3 regions of the Desulfosporosinus sp. genome follow, and region 2 is predicted to be linked to each of the others. Evidence: riboswitches for the same ligand, from Rfam matches in the RefSeq annotation. Region 2 holds a riboswitch; each other region holds the start of a gene.
What was found. A riboswitch is a leader RNA that binds a small molecule or an ion and turns the genes downstream of it on or off. The one in region 2 is predicted to bind S-adenosylmethionine.
Positions count from the first base shown of each region.

Region 1: another riboswitch for S-adenosylmethionine. It lies ahead of HGJ98_RS18740 (homocysteine synthase); the one in region 2 lies ahead of HGJ98_RS00450 (methionine ABC transporter ATP-binding protein).
Region 3: another riboswitch for S-adenosylmethionine. It lies ahead of HGJ98_RS19400 (homocysteine biosynthesis protein); the one in region 2 lies ahead of HGJ98_RS00450 (methionine ABC transporter ATP-binding protein).

Region 1 covers NZ_JABZFS010000077.1:77,673-83,014, reverse strand. The annotation lists gene metA (homoserine O-succinyltransferase) at 1-618, opposite strand, end outside; gene HGJ98_RS18740 (homocysteine synthase) at 633-1,925, opposite strand; SAM riboswitch class I at 2,051-2,157, opposite strand; gene crcB (fluoride efflux transporter CrcB) at 2,293-2,667, opposite strand; gene HGJ98_RS18730 (LysR family transcriptional regulator) at 2,886-3,809, shown strand; gene HGJ98_RS18725 (radical SAM protein) at 3,874-4,950, shown strand; gene HGJ98_RS18720 (YueI family protein) at 4,966-5,342, opposite strand, start outside.
Region 2 covers NZ_JABZFS010000002.1:87,288-92,629, forward strand. The annotation lists gene HGJ98_RS00435 (6-phosphofructokinase) at 1-389, opposite strand, end outside; gene hisZ (ATP phosphoribosyltransferase regulatory subunit) at 513-1,664, opposite strand; gene HGJ98_RS00445 (YerC/YecD family TrpR-related protein) at 1,664-1,993, opposite strand; SAM riboswitch class I at 2,175-2,272, shown strand; gene HGJ98_RS00450 (methionine ABC transporter ATP-binding protein) at 2,372-3,397, shown strand; gene HGJ98_RS00455 (methionine ABC transporter permease) at 3,387-4,046, shown strand; gene HGJ98_RS00460 (MetQ/NlpA family ABC transporter substrate-binding protein) at 4,124-4,978, shown strand; gene HGJ98_RS00465 (PAS domain S-box protein) at 5,143-5,342, opposite strand, start outside.
Region 3 covers NZ_JABZFS010000080.1:37,243-42,584, reverse strand. The annotation lists gene HGJ98_RS19425 (N-acetylmuramoyl-L-alanine amidase) at 1-81, shown strand, start outside; gene HGJ98_RS19420 (ammonium transporter) at 354-1,616, shown strand; gene HGJ98_RS19415 (P-II family nitrogen regulator) at 1,613-1,951, opposite strand; gene HGJ98_RS19410 (hypothetical protein) at 2,161-2,289, opposite strand; gene HGJ98_RS19405 (peroxiredoxin) at 2,357-2,917, opposite strand; SAM riboswitch class I at 3,273-3,402, shown strand; gene HGJ98_RS19400 (homocysteine biosynthesis protein) at 3,528-4,724, shown strand; gene HGJ98_RS19395 (NIL domain-containing protein) at 4,730-5,131, shown strand; gene HGJ98_RS19390 (UPF0280 family protein) at 5,132-5,342, shown strand, end outside.

The sequences.
Region 1 (5,342 bases), on a different contig from region 2:
TGCAAAGTCGGCGTGCTTTATTTCGGTGTGACGAGAATGGGGAACATAGAATTCATCGTCGAAACCTCGCAAGAGTTGCATACCATTTAAGCTGCTCTTATTAACGTTGTGTTTAAAGATACCAAACATTTTCTGGGCGAGAGGGTATTTAGGAATATCATAATGATGATACAGGCCAGCTTGAGCTCCCCAGCAGATGTGAAGGGTGGAGGTCACATGAGTCTTTGTCCAATCAAGAATGGTTTTAAATTCATCCCAATAGGTGACCTCTTCAAATTCTAAGTGCTCTACCGGTGCCCCAGTAATAATCATACCGTCAAACTTTTGGTTTTTAATGTCATTAAAACTTTTATAAAAGGAATCTAAGTGCTCCTGAGCGGTATTTTTTGAGACATGTGTGTCAATACGCAAAAGCACAATATCAACTTGTAAGGGGGAATTGCCTAGGAGTCTTAAAAGCTGTATTTCGGTTGTTTCCTTAATTGGCATAAGGTTGAGTATGATGATTTTCAAAGGACGAATATCTTGATGAAAGGCCCTGTCTTCCCCCATCACAAAGATGTTTTCTTGGTGCAATATATCGAGAGCCGGTAAATTTTCAGGTATTTTGATTGGCATATAGAACCCCCCACTTAAACCTTTTGACTTGCTACTAGGGCTTGATCTAAATCATATAATAGATCGTCAATAGTCTCTATTCCGATGGATAAGCGAATCATATCTGGTGAAACTCCTGCGCTGCGTTGGGATTCTTCGTCGAGCTGTTGATGTGTGGTGCTGGCAGGATGAATGACCAAAGATTTGGCATCCCCAATGTTTGCTAAATGAGAAAATAGTTTGAGGCTGTTAATAAATTTCTTCCCTTCATTCAGACCGCCTTTGAGACCGAAGGTGAAGATCGCGCCAGATCCTTTAGGCAAGTATTTCTGAGCAAGCGCATAATAGGGGCTTGTTTCAAGATCTGGGTAGTTAACCCAAGTGACTAAGTCATGTTGATCAAGAAATACTGCAACCTTTTTGGCGTTTTCAACATGGCGTTCCATACGTAGTGGGAGTGTTTCCAATCCTTGCAGGAACAAGAACGAGTTAAACGGGGAAAGGCAAGCTCCAGTGTCTCGGAGAAGAGATACTCTGGCCTTGGTGATATAGGCAGCATTACCACAGGCTTCGGTAAAGACAATGCCGTGGTAACTAGGATCTGGCTGACTGAGTCCTAAGAACTTGCCGTTATTCCAGTCAAATTTTCCTGAGTCAACTATTACTCCTCCAATAGAAGTGCCGTGTCCGCCAATGAATTTAGTTGCAGAATGAACGACGATGTCTGCTCCGTGTTCGATAGGGCGACACAAATAGGGGGAGGCAAAGGTATTGTCAACGATAAGAGGAAGACCATTTTCGTGAGCAATATTGGCAATTGCCTCTAGGTCGGCAACATTTATGAGTGGATTACCGATAGTCTCTGTGTAGAGAGCTTTCGTATTTTCTGTAATTTTTAAGCGGAATTCCTCTGGTTTATTGACATCAACGAAATGGACTTTGATGCCAAGCTTTGCGAAGGTGTAGGCGAACAATGTGAAAGTGCCACCGTAAAGAGAACTTGAAGCGACAATTTCATCCCCAGCTTGTGCGATATTTAGAAGAGCATAGGTTATGGCAGCTTGCCCGGAGGCAGTCGCGAGTGCTCCGATCCCCCCTTCAAGTAGGGCAATACGTTGCTCAAAAACGTCTTGTGTAGGATTAGTAATCCGAGTGTAGATATTGCCAGACTCTTTTAAAGCAAATAAATTGGCAGCATGATCTGTGTCGTTGAAGACAAAGGAGGACGTCTGGTAGATTGGAACGGCACGTGAATTTGTCGCGAGATCTGGGCTTTGTCCTCCATGCAGGGAAATCGTTTCGATACCTAGTTGTCGTTGTTCAGTCATGATAATTCCTCCTTATTTTTGGTAGAGATACTGTTTTTAGACCTATGAGTTGATTAAGGATGAAAAAGGTTTAAATAAAAACGACCGCTTCAAGAGAAGCGGTCGTTATGTTATTTAACGCGCTACTCTCATCTTTCAGAACCTATGGTTCTGCTGGAATTAGCACCTTATAGTTTGCACTATCGGTTGCCGGGCATCGTAGGGCCAGTCCCTCCGCCACTCTTGATAAGAGAAATTCAATATTCAATTGTTCTGATTGGAATATAGCTACTATAAAACAAATTTGAGTCTGTGTCAACGCTTAGGATGATGCCAATTTTTGGGTGTAACACGCGTGTCAAAAAGGACCATCCCCCTTGTCACACCTCTAGAGTAAACGTGCTAAACTTACTCCCAGGGCCACGCCACAGAAACCTACAATGATGCTGAGTAGGGTATATAATGCTGCAGTCAAATAGCTACCGCCTTCTATTAAGGAAATTACCTCAAAGCCAAAGGTCGAGAACGTTGTGAAAGCCCCTAGGAAACCCACCCCGATTCCAAGACGCCATAGAGGGCTGACATTTAAGCGTTCGATAAATAAAATATGTAAAAATCCTAAGAGAAAAGCCCCAGTGATATTAATTAGAAATGTATGCAGAGGGAAGTCCTGGCTCCATTTGTTCGATATCCATACCCCGAGGCCATAGCGTGAAAGAGCTCCAAGTGCTCCCCCAACCGTAATAACAAGTATTGTTTGCATTGCTTTAACCTCTTATCCTAAAATAAAGTAAACATGTATCTTTATCATAATACCTTGGAAAAATATTAACAACTATAGATGAACCAAGGTGTCAAAAAGGACCGTCCCCCTGTCACGAAAAGGAGAAGATTGTTAGGGATAGGACGTTGTGGAATGCTAGGAAAAGAAGTATCATTATCAATATACAATCATAGATCTAGAAACTAGAGGTGTAACTTGTGATTATTGATCCCTTAAAAATATTCGTAACAGTTGTCGAACATAAGAATTTCTCGCATGCTGCAGAGGAACTTTATCTTTCTCATCCCGATGTCAGTTTGCAGATCCAGAGTTTGGAAGAACAACTCGGCACAAAGCTAGTTGATAGCTCATCCAATCATCTGGAACTGACGCAATCAGGTGAGATATACTATGAATACGCTAAGCAAATTTTGCAATTGCAAGATAAGGCAAAACAGGAGATTAAAAGAATTTCAAATGTAGTTACTGGAAGTTTGAGGGTAGGTGCAAGCTATACAATTGGGGAATACATTTTGCCCTTTGTCGTGGCTGAATTTGCTGCTCAATATCCGAAAGTGGAGATTGAAACCTCAATTGCTAATACGGGGGATATAATTCGAGGGGTACAAGCTAATCACTTAGACATTGCTCTTGTGGAGGGAGAAGTCGATCATTCAGACATCCTTGTCCGCCCATTAATGGAGGATGAAATTATTTTGTTAGTACCTAACCAACATCCCTTGGCAAGACTTCCCATTGTTACTTCTGAGCATCTCCAAGACCAAGTATGGATTCTCAGGGAAAGTGGTTCTGGTACTCGTGCGTTTAGCGATAAGCTCTTCAAGGAATGGGGCATTCATGCTAGAAGGTCGTATATCTTTGGAAGTGGCCAAGCCATTAAACAGGCTGTAACCGCTGGCTTAGGAATTGCACTCGTCTCACGTTGGATTGTGAGAAAGGAGTTAAATGCGAAAGAGTTTAAGACGATCAAATTAAAAGGGAATCCACTTACGCGTTCTTTTTACTTAATAGGACCGAAGGATCCTGAAGCGTCTGAGGCTAGGGAGGTTTTTACGGAGCAACTCTTAACTCTGGAGTCTACTACATGGAGAAAACTGAGTAAAAAAGGAATTGCAATTTAGTGAATAATGGCAAGGATTAGAGTCATATCGATAAAAAGGCTAAGATTAAGAGAGGTGATCGAGAATGAAAGATGTAGTTGAACTTGTGTTTCGTCCTACGCCTTCTATAGAGCGTCTTTATCTGGAGTTAACCAACCGTTGTAACTTGTCTTGTGAAATGTGTTATCGCCAGAAGTGGCAAGAACCTTTGGGAGATATGTCAACTGGAATCTTAAAGGCAATTGCAAGTGAGGTGGAAGTTTTTCCTGATCTTCAAGAGGTAATCCTTGGAGGTATTGGTGAACCGACGATTGCCAATAATTTTAGACGTGCCGTGGAGCTATTCGCTTCACGGTATAAAGTTTCTGTAACAACGAATGGAACTACGTTAGATAGTGAATTAATTAATTTTCTAATTAAAAGTAAAATAGCAAAGATCATTTTATCTGTAGATTCCACCGATGTACAGACATTTGCCGCCATTCGTCATGAAAACATACAAGGAATCTTAGAAAGTACACGTCTTATAACAGAGCAAAGTGGTAACGGAGGACCGGAGGTGATATGGGAATTTGTAGTCATGAAAAGCACTCTCCCTTATCTGGTAGAGACCGTACGCCAAGCAGCCAAGCTAGGCGTAACTAGAGTCTTCGTTTCTCATCTTCTGCCGATGAGAGAAGAAATGATGGCAGAAACTCTTTACTATCCCACCAAGTCTGCAGAGATGGATAAAGTATTCCAAGCCGCTTTCATCGCTGGATTAGCAAAAGGCGTGGAAGTAGTGCTGCCTAAAAGTGAATTAAAAACAGATCGATATTGTAAGTTCGTCGAAACTCAAAGCGCCGTCGTCCGTTGGGATGGTCAGGTTACTTCTTGTTATCGATTCTTGCATTCTTATCCAGAGTATGTGTTTGGGAGATATAAGCAGATTGATTCACATAGTTTTGGTTCTATAGAGAAGCAATCCTTGCTCGGAATTTGGACTACGCCTGAATTTATGAGGTATCGATATCATGTTTTGCACGGAGAATACGCATCATGTACTGATTGTAACTGGGTTGATGGTTGTGACATGGTTCTTCGGGCAGATATGGATTGCCTAGGTCATGCGCCTTCTTGTGGTGATTGTCTTTGGGGACGAGGAATAACCGTTTGTCCATGATCTCTCTAGAGTGCTCTAAACATCAATATCTTCAATATCAACCGCATCATTACTCACTACGACTAATCCGGTCTCCCCTGCAAGTTCCGGGTCATGAATCATCGTGTAAGATTTTTTCATTTTTCGAGCTAGTTTAATGTACTTATCGGTAAACTGAGGGCTCAAGGTGCCACTTATGAGCATTCTTGAGCTTTTCTTATGATTTAATGCTTCCTTAATCTCTGGGAAGATAGACTTCTCAGCAACTTGCTTTTTAGTCAAGCGCCGAATAATGCGTTCGCGGAATTCTCCGAGGTAGTTCATTTTTTCGTCGTGTTTCAGTTCAGGTACCCCATGTACACCAACAGCTATTCTTTGTATAGTGTTCGTAGTCGCTGAAGTAGGCAATTCAT
Region 2 (5,342 bases):
ACTTTAAGGCCTTTATTGGCAAACTCAAGAGCAATCTTCAAACTTCCGTCTCCGCCAATCGCTAGTAATGCGTCCACTCCATGACCTTGTAAATTACGAATCACGTCCTCTGAACGGTCGACAGGTTGAATAATCCCTTTCACTTTCGTTTGATAGGCAAAAGGGTTATCTCGATTCGTAGTTCCTAGAATCGTACCTCCACGTGGTAAAATACCCGAGACATTCTGCAGAGACAGAGGCACAAAATCTCCTTCTACCGCTCCACGGAAACCGTCCCTAATGCCGAGCACTTCAATCCCATATCCGTGTGCACTCTTAGCAATTGCCCGAATCACCGCATTAAGCCCCGGGCAGTCTCCCCCGCCCGTGAGTACCGCAAGTTTACTCAATTATTACACCCCTTAATCTAGATGTAGTCCTACTAGGTAATTATATAATATTCTAATATAAATGTGTATTAAACCTGTCTTAACCAAACTGTCCTCTGTCTGTAAGAAATTCATGAATAGCCCTTAATCGATGCATAAGACCTGCGCAATATTCTTATTCATCGCTATTTTCTGTGCCTCATCATTTCCTAAAGTTCCGAGGGCCATCTCTATGCGTTTTCCCTGGGCCCTTAAAGCTTGGCTTTGACGAATCACCTGCTTAGCATCTGATCCATATACCAGTACATCGGCTCCCTGTACTGCCGGAAGTGGAAATTGTTCTAACAAATTCCCTAAGTGTATTGCAAACCCAGTTGCAGGTTGTGGAATTCCAAAGTCAGCATATAAAGCGTCATACCGTCCGCCCTCAACAATGGGAAAACCCATTCCTGGAACATACCCTTCAAAAACCGCTCCAGTATAATATGAAAAGCCGCGAAGTATTCCTAAATCTAAGGAAACCTTCTCTCGAACTCCGAAATCCTCTAAATACTGATAAATTTTTCTTAACCTTTCAACTGCTTCTCGAATTGCAGGTTGCTCACTCCAGCCTAGAACTTCATCGAGAATTTCCTCTCCTCCGTGAAAATGAGGCAACCGCAGTAATAGTTCCTGAACCCGTTCTGGCAGCCCACTTTGTCTAACACAGCTTTCCACACCCACCATATCCTTACGAGCTAATACTTCTTCCAGCTTGGCCTGTATCCCCTCATTTACCCCAGCTTCAAGCATGAGCCCCGAAAAGATTCCCATATGACCAAGGTTAAACTGGTAATTCTCTAGGCCTAAACCCGCAATAGCTTCCACCGCAAGAGCAATCACTTCCGCATCAGCGAGTTCTTGGTCAGAACCAACAAGTTCCACACCCACTTGACGGAACTCTCTATGCCTAACTGTAGTGTTACGATATACATCTGCCCCATAACACAAGCGCAGCGGAAATTCTCCCCCCCTCATACGTGTGCTAACTAGGCGGGCAATGGGAATGGTCAGTTCCGGGCGGAGGGTTAATATTCGTCCTTCCCTATCAAAGAACTTGTATAACAAATCATCTTGTTCAATATCCGGCTGAACACAAGCAGAATACTCCAAGGTTGGAGTTAATACTTTTTCATAAGACCATTGTCGAAAGAGCGCCAGAATTTTCTTCTCCAGACCCTCTTGCACTGCAATTTCCTCAGGAAGTAGATCCCGCATTCCTTTTGGTATACGTAACCCTAGATTAGTTCTTAGCATCATAATTCTCCTTCATAGCTTTCGTGCTTTTCATTTTGTTCTTTCAAACGCCGCAAAATCAGTTGGTAGCCATCTGCCCCGAAATTTAAACAACGTTTTACCCGACTGATGGTTGCAGTACTTACTCCTGTCCTTTCCGTAATTGCTGTATAGGTCTCATTTCTCTGCAGCATCTTAGCAACCTCAAGGCGCTGCGCCAAAGCCTTGATTTCAGCAACCGTCGCAATATCTTCAAAGAACCGATAACACTCTTCTTTGCTCTTAAGCAATAAAACTGCTTCAGCTAGGGCATCCGTTAAAGGGTTCCTTAATCGTTCATCACTTGACATAGCATTCCCTCCTACACCAAACAAGATCACTGTCTTACTTTAATCTATTAAAGCGTTGTGTTATTGTCAAGCTTTTTTATGCGTTGAGTCAATATTTTAACGCTTGCAAATCCTATATCCCATATGCTAAAATATAGACAGCTTTTAGTAGCATTTTGATACAATAAAACCTAATAGTAGACTCTTATTCAGAGTAGGTGGAGGGACTGGCCCGATGAAACCCGGCAACCGGCATTTTGCACGGTGCTAACTCCTGCAGAGAAATCTGGGAGATAAGAGGAAAACCGAATGGCACTCCGCGGGTTTTCTTCGCGGAGTTTTGTTGTGTATAATTGCCGACAAAGTGTTCCCGAATTTAAAACAAAGGAGCAATAACCTTTGATTCAAATTAAAAAATTAGTAAAGAAATACTCCTCTCGCCAAGGCGACGTCATCGCCCTTGATAATGTATCCTTGAACATATCGCCAGGGTCCATTTACGGGATTATCGGATTAAGCGGTGCTGGAAAAAGCACACTGGTTCGCTGCTTAAATCTACTTGAGAAACCAACGAGCGGACACGTCATCGTTGCCGGTCAAGACCTGCCCCTACTTTCTAGCAAGGAACTCCGGCAAGCCCGGCAGAATATCGGAATGATATTCCAGCATTTCTACCTCCTTCAATCAAGAACCGTAGCAGAGAATATTGCCTTTCCTTTAGAAATAGCTGGAGTTTCTAAGAAGGAAATCTCGATACGTGTCAAAGAATTACTCCATCTAGTGGGTCTCGAAGACAAAACGGATGTTTACCCAGCTCAGTTGAGCGGGGGGCAAAAACAGCGGGTCGGCATTGCTCGAGCCCTTGCCACTAAACCGCAAGTCCTCTTATGCGATGAAGCCACATCTGCCTTAGATCCCCAGACCACCCTTTCTATTCTAAACCTCCTGCGTGATATTAATCAAAAACTTGGCTTAACAATTGTAATGATTACCCATGAAATGAAAGTCGTCAAAGAGATCTGCACGGATGTTGCGGTTATTCACGAAGCCCGCATCGTTGAAAACGGTCCCGTCGAGTCTGTATTTATTAAACCTCAGTCAGATATCGCAAAACAGTTTATCTCAACGGTTTTTCCAAACGAACTCCCTGCCGACCTTCTTAAAGAGCTTGCAACCCACAAAGACTCAGAAATTGTTCGCATTCAATTCCTCGGTTCTCGAGCCTCGGATCCAATCATCACGGACTTACTGCGTAATTGCGATGTCCGAGCTAATATTCTCTATGGAAGTATTGACCACTTAAGATCCACCTTGTTTGGTACACTTACTATAGAACTCCTAGGAAACTCCGACCAACTCAAAGAGGCTCATCGCTATTTGGCAGCTCGCAAATTAAATGTGGAGGTGATTCACCGTGAGCTTTGATATCGCCTCACTTTTCCAGCTTATTCTGCCTGCAACCGGCGAAACTCTCTACATGGTAGTCGTTTCAACGCTGCTCGCCTACCTCATAGGACTCCCGTTAGGTATCATTTTGGTCGTCACCTCACCTGGGCATATCATGCCTAACCCTTGGGTTGAAAGAACTTTAGGAACCGTCATCAACATCTTGCGTTCCGCTCCGTTTATTATCCTTTTGGTAGCCTTAATCCCATTCACTCGCTCAATTATTGGTACATCCATTGGTACAACCGCTGCTATTGTCCCACTCGTCATCTCAGCTGCCCCTTTCGTCGCTCGAGTGGTTGAAAGCTCCCTCAAAGAAGTACCCTACGGTGTTATCGAAGCTGCTTTATCCATGGGGGCATCCCCCCAACAGATTATCCAAAAAGTCCTTCTTCCAGAGGCAAAGGCCTCTCTTATTCTAGGCGTTGCCATCACGACAATCAGCGTCATCGGCTACACTGCTATGGCCGGTACCGTTGGCGGAGGTGGGTTAGGAGACTTGGCCATTCAATATGGTTATAACCGTTTCCGGACCGATATTATGGTCATCACCGTCGTCATTCTAGTCGTGATTGTTCAAATAATACAGTCCCTTGGAACCGCGCTGGCACGCAAGCTTACACATTAATCTTTGGCTATGAACCTCACTCTTTCCACACTTTATTAGCAGCACACCAAAAGTAAACAAATAGGAGGAAGAAAATCATGTCAAGAATCAAAAACCACCGCTATTTTACCCTATTACTCGCTGTATTGGTCTCTCTTTCCCTCGTGCTCTCCGGCTGTGGCAGTACTACCGAAGCACCAAAAACCGGATCTGACACACCCTCAACTAACACCGTACTCAAAGTTGGTGCAACCCCAATACCTCATGCAGAAATCCTCGAACACATTAAACCAGCTCTACTCAAAGAAGGCATTGACCTCCAAATTGTGAACTACACTGATTATGTCCGACCGAACTTAGACTTAGATACTGATGATATTGACGCTAATTTCTTCCAACATACGCCGTACCTAGATTCATTCAACCAAGACCATTCCCTCAAGAATGTTTCCATTGCAAATGTTCACATCGAACCAATGGGGATCTACTCCAAGAAAATCACTAAACTAGATGACCTTAAAAATGGAGATACCATTGCTATTCCCAATGATCCCTCAAACGCCGGACGCGCCTTGGCCCTTCTAGCTAAAGCTGGAATCCTTAAACTTAAAGATGGAGTTGGGATTAAAGGAACAGTAAATGATATCCAGGACAATCCCAAGCAGCTTAAAGTAACTCCACTGGATGCTCCTCAGCTTCCTAGAGTACTGGAAGATCCCAAGGTCAATGCAGCAGTAATCAATACAAATTTCGCCATTGAAGGCGGACTTAACCCTATGAGCGATGCCATTATCATGGAAGATAAAGACTCTCCTTATGCTAATATTTTGGTAGTCAAAGACAGTCGCAAAAACGATCCTGCTTTACAAAAGCTTTCCAAAGCTTTAACTTCCCCAGATGTTAAGAAGTTCATAGAAGACAAATATCAGGGTTCGATTGTCCCAGCCTTCTAAAACCATATGAACCATCAGTAAAGCCACCCCACGGGGTGGCTTTTGTATATTAATTAATCTTATAAGATCGTAGAAATTATTATTGAATAAGGCTGTTATTACCTAGAGTACTATTCAGCTATATAGATGATTAGTCCGTTTAGGCCGAGTAAGATAATCCTTCCCTAGAAAGGAAACTTTACGGTTACCGTTGTCCCTTTATGATCTGATTCAAAATTTATCAAAGCTTTATGGCGTATAGCAATCCTTTGGCATATTGCGATCCCTAATCCGGTCCCTCGCTCTTTGGTTGTTAGAAACGGTGTACCTAATTGATCTAGAATATCAGGATCAACCCCTCCACCTTGATCACAGACTATGAGTA
Region 3 (5,342 bases), on a different contig from region 2:
GTTATATCCGGCGACATTGAGGAAACGTCTATACTAAAGAAAATATATAAACTTATATCAGATTACTATGAAAGAAAGTAATACTATCGTTATCAAATAGCTCTAACTATCAGTCATTATGTTATTATGTATATTGTATAATCATAAAAAACACTATAGACACCCTTATTTTTGGAAGCTATAATGAGATTGCTTATATTTAGAAACAAGAGAGCAAAGGGGCTCTAAAAGCGACGTTTTTACAAACGCCTTTTAGAGCCCCTTTTTATTGTGGGTAGAATGTGTTGTTAAGGGATTATCCATTTCATTCAAAGAGACACTTGGATAAAAATAGTAATATAAGGGGGATCAATATGACGACGTTAGATTCTGGGGATATTTCGTTTGTAGTTATATGTACACTCGTAGTCTTTCTAATGACGCCTGGGTTGGCATTATTTTATGGTGGAATGGTTAGAAAGCGGAATGTGCTTTCCATTATGATGCAAAGTTTTGCTGCCATGGGAATAGTCACAGTTATTTGGGTATTATTTGGTTATTCCCTAGCCTTCGGACCAGATCACGGGCACCTAATAGGCGGACTTGATTGGATAGGTCTTAGAGGAGTTGGCCTTTCTCCGAATCCTGATTATGCTCCTACAATCCCACATTTGTTGTTCTTTTTATTCCAACTAATGTTTGCGATTATTACTCCAGCAGTCATCAGCGGAGCAACAGCTGAAAGATTACGTTTTACGGCATTTGTATTGTTTGTGATTTTTTGGAGTATATTTGTATATATACCTTTAGCCCATTGGGTATGGGGTGTTGGTGGATGGATGCGTAATCTTGGAGTCTTGGATTTCGCGGGGGGTACGGTTGTTGAGGTGGCTTCTGGTGTGTCTGGGCTGGTAGCAGCCTTTGTAATAGGTAAACGATTAAAAGTGGGGTACGAATGGAACATCCCGCATAATATGCCAAACGTTCTTTTGGGAGGCGGGTTACTGTGGTTCGGTTGGTTCGGATTTAATGCTGGAGGAGCAATGGGGGCAAATAGCGTGGCAGTACTTGCTCTTGCGACAACTCAAATTGCTGGGGCAACAGGCATGATTGGCTGGGCTCTGGTCGAATGGCTCCATCGCCGTCAAGTAACGGTCTTTGGAGCGGTAAGTGGAATCATTTCCGCCCTTGTGGCCATTACACCAGCAGCAGGATATGTTTCAACAGTCAGTGCCTTATTGATTGGTTTTATTGCTGGAGGAGTCTGTTATGTAGGTGTCAGCATTCTTAAAGCCAAACTGGGATATGATGATGCTTTGGACGCCTTCGGGATCCATGGGATTGGAGGGACTTGGGGGACAATCGCCACTGGGATTTTTGCCGACTTAAGCCTTAATCCACAAGGTAAAAACGGCTGGATTAATGGAGGAGGATTTGAACCCGTTTTAATACAGATGCTTGCAGTCCTAGCTACTTATATATTTGTTGGAACGATGACATTTATAATTTTGAAGGGAATAGCTTTGATTACCCCCCTAAGAGCAAGCGATGAAGAGCAAGTTAACGGATTAGATTTAACTCAACATAGAGAAAAGGCTTATCCGGACTTCGAACTTAGTGATAATGTCTATATTTAAAGGGCTGCATCACCATGTTCACCTGTCCGAATTCGGACTGCATCAATAACATCAAAGACAAAGATTTTGCCATCTCCAAATTCCCCGGTTTTTGATGTAGTAACAATGGCTTTGATCACTTCTTCGGCTTTTTCTGTTGAAACCACGACTTCTAGTTTAATCTTTGGAAGAAGTTTGGTAACGATTTCTTGACCACGGTAAATTTGGGTGTAACCTTTCTGATTTCCAAACCCTGAAACATTAGAGACGGTCATTCCATTTACGCCAAGGTTTGATAGAGCAACCTTCACGTCATTCATTTTTTCAGGTCTAATAATAGCCTCGATTTTTTTCATAGTACCACCCTTATTTCTAGTTTTGCTGCCAGACATTCAACTTATTATATCAGAATGTTTCTATGGATAAAATCCTTCCAAGCGAAAAGCCGGGCTTAAGCCCGGCTTTGAGGTGTCTTTTTCTTGAATGGAGAATTTTTGCCTCGATCTGGTTTCCCTGTCTGTGCTTTATCCGTTGCTTTATTTGACATCTAGATGCCTCCCCTGTCTTAGCTAGGATTATACGTTGTTTGTCCATCCCGGCCATAATCTGTCCGTCCGTCCTGATCCGCTTGGTGGCTATAGGGTAGGTCTTCACGTTTAGGAAATGGTTTTTTACTTTTCTTTGGCTGATCCATAAGTATTCCTCCCTATTGTTGGAATACCTTTAGAATACCCTATGATTTAATAATTATTAGCATTGAATTAGACTTTTCCCACGAATTTAAAATCCTTAAGGATACCAGTCATTCCAGGCTTCCAGTATGCAGGTACCCCAAGGCCAGTCGTTTCTTCATAGATCAGTCCCTGTATAACCCGAATAATCTCAGAGACGTTACGGCCAACCTCGGGAGGATAGAGACTGGCATACTGCACCTTATGATTAGGAGAAATAATATAGGTAGCTCGGTAAGCGATTCCTAATTCTGCTCTAAGGACGCCATATTGATATGATATGGAGTGTGAACGGTCAGATAGGAGGGGATAATGTATGGTACGTGCAGAGGGAGATGTTTCTGCGAAGACCTTATGAGAATAGACACTGTCTGTACTAATAGCTAAAGTTATTACACCAAGTTTTTGAAATGTCTCCTGTTGGGCAGCCACGGCTGCCAATTCTGTCGGTCAAACAAAGGTAAAATCGCTGGCATAGAAGAATAGGAGAACCCATTGATTTTGGAAATCCTTTAGGCGAATCGTTACTTTTTTACCATTTTGGTATGCCTCGGCTTCGAAATCTGGCGCATGTTGGGTTGGATAAATCATGTAGGAACCTCCCCTCAATATACACTCTGTTTACTCTATGTTATCCAGAGGTAGTTTGACACGTTAGGGTAGATGGAGCAAGGAATCATCCTACAGCCTTTAAGTTTGGGATATAAATGACAAAAAAAGATCTCCTTAGGGTCTAAGGAGATCGAAAGAAGAGGACTAACTACATGAAGAAAACGAAAAAGACTTGATACTATTATATGTAGGAATATGTCGTATTATATTATGTCTAAGGCATGAAATATTTTACATTAGTTGGCTCCAACTTCAGGCTAACATTAACAAAAAGTTTATGTTGACATGATATAAACTAGATGTTAGACTCAGCGTAATGAATTTAATTAATAAGCTCTTATCCGGAGTGGTGGAGGGACTAGCCCTATGAAACCCGGCAACCAGCTTGATGCGCGACGATGTCATGGCGTGGACAAAGCATGGTGCTAATTCTTGCAGGAGAAGATTTTCCTGGCAGATAAGAGGAGTGTCGAATATTTGAGATTTTGGCCTCTTCTATCACAGAAGAGGTCTTTTCTATTAGGTAATTTTTCTCTCGTCTATAGTTTATTAGTACAAGGGTGTATCAAATCTGGAGGTGGAGATCGTCATGGGTGTAGAAAAAACATATGCAGAAATTAATGCAAAGATCAAAGCAGGCAAAGCAGTAGTGGTGACAGCTGAGGAGCTTATCTCCCTAGTAGAAGAAAAAGGCCTCTCCAACGCAGCCCAAGAAGTCGACGTGGTAACGACGGGCACCTTCGCTCCGATGTGTTCCTCAGGTGCCTTTTTAAGTTTTGGGCATACAGCCCCACGTATGAAAATGCAGAAAGTTTGGCTGAACGGGGTAGCCGCTTACACAGGAATAGCGGCAGTTGATGCCTATATCGGTGCGACGGAGATGCACGAAGATGATCCTCTTAACAGTAACTATCCGGGGGAATTTAGATATGGCGGAGGACATGTTATTGCGGACCTCGTGGCACGCAAACCTGTTAAATTAAAAGCACTAGCCTATGGTACAGACTGTTACCCTCGTCGCAATTTAGAAACGACTATTACATTGGATGAGATCAATGAGGCAATTCTATTTAATCCTCGCAATTGCTATCAGAATTATAACTGTGCCGTCAATCTAACCGACCGAACGATTTACACGTATATGGGAATGATCAAGCCCAATTTAGGTAATGCCAATTTTTCTACAGCAGGACAACTGAGCCCGCTTTTGAAGGACCCCCATTTCAAAACAATTGGTGTGGGAACAAAAATTTTCCTCGGCGGCGGAATTGGTTATGTTGCCTGGAACGGTACTCAACATTTTCCATCCATGATTGACTTAGATGGTAAAGAACTGGGTAGTGCAGGGGGAACACTGGCTGTTACAGGGGATCTGAAGCAAATGAGTCCGCGATGGCTTGTTGGTACCAGTTATCTAGGGTATGGAGCAACCCTGAGTGTTGGAATCGGCATACCGATCCCAATTCTAAATGAGGAGATTGCCCTATATGCTGCTAAGAAGGATGAGGAATTGTTTGCTCCCGTAGTCGACTATGGGGAGGCTTATCCTTCATTTACTCCGGGTAATCTGGGATATGTTAGTTATGCAGACCTTAAGAGCGGAAAGATCACTGTCAATGGTAAAGAAGTATCCACGGCTCCTTTATCGAGTCTGCCCCGGGCCCGTGAGATCGCAGCTACTTTAAAAGGGTGGATTCAAAAAGGAGAGTTCCAGTTAACAGAGCCGGTTAAAACTCTTCCCTCACCCGCTGATGGCGTTATCGCTCACAGTTTAAAGGAGGATTGATGAAAGTGTCGCCGAAGAGAATAGTATTGCGTTTTGGAACAGACATCTCCGTTAAGCCTATTGTGTACCGCTTGGTTAAAGATTACGATTTAGTGGTGAATATCGTTAAAGCGGACGTCAACCCGCAAAAAGAAGGTACAATGATCTTAGAGGTTACCGGAGATCAGAGTGAAAACGGACTAAACTATTTGCGAGATCTGGGGGTTTCAGTTCAAGCCCTCAATCAAGAAATCGTACGCAATGAAGAGAAATGTGTCATGTGTGGAGCGTGCACCGGGGTTTGTCCAACGGGCGCCTTATATATGGAACGCCCATCGATGGAAGTGCGCTTCGATGGGGATCAATGTGTTTTTTGTCAGCTTTGTGTGAAAGTCTGCCCAATGTGGGCCATGGAGGTTCGTCTGTAATTGGATTTTACGGAACGCACTTATCGGGAGTATCACCGCCAAGAGGATCTGGTACATTTTCAGATTGTTGTGGAAGAAACTGATTTGGATATTGGAATACGAAAAGAACGATTTTCCCCCGAACTGGTAGAGTGGGTAGCAGAAACCATTCGAGCCTGTCGCAAGCCACTTGAAGATTATATTCAAGTTGATCATGATTTTGTAAGTTCTT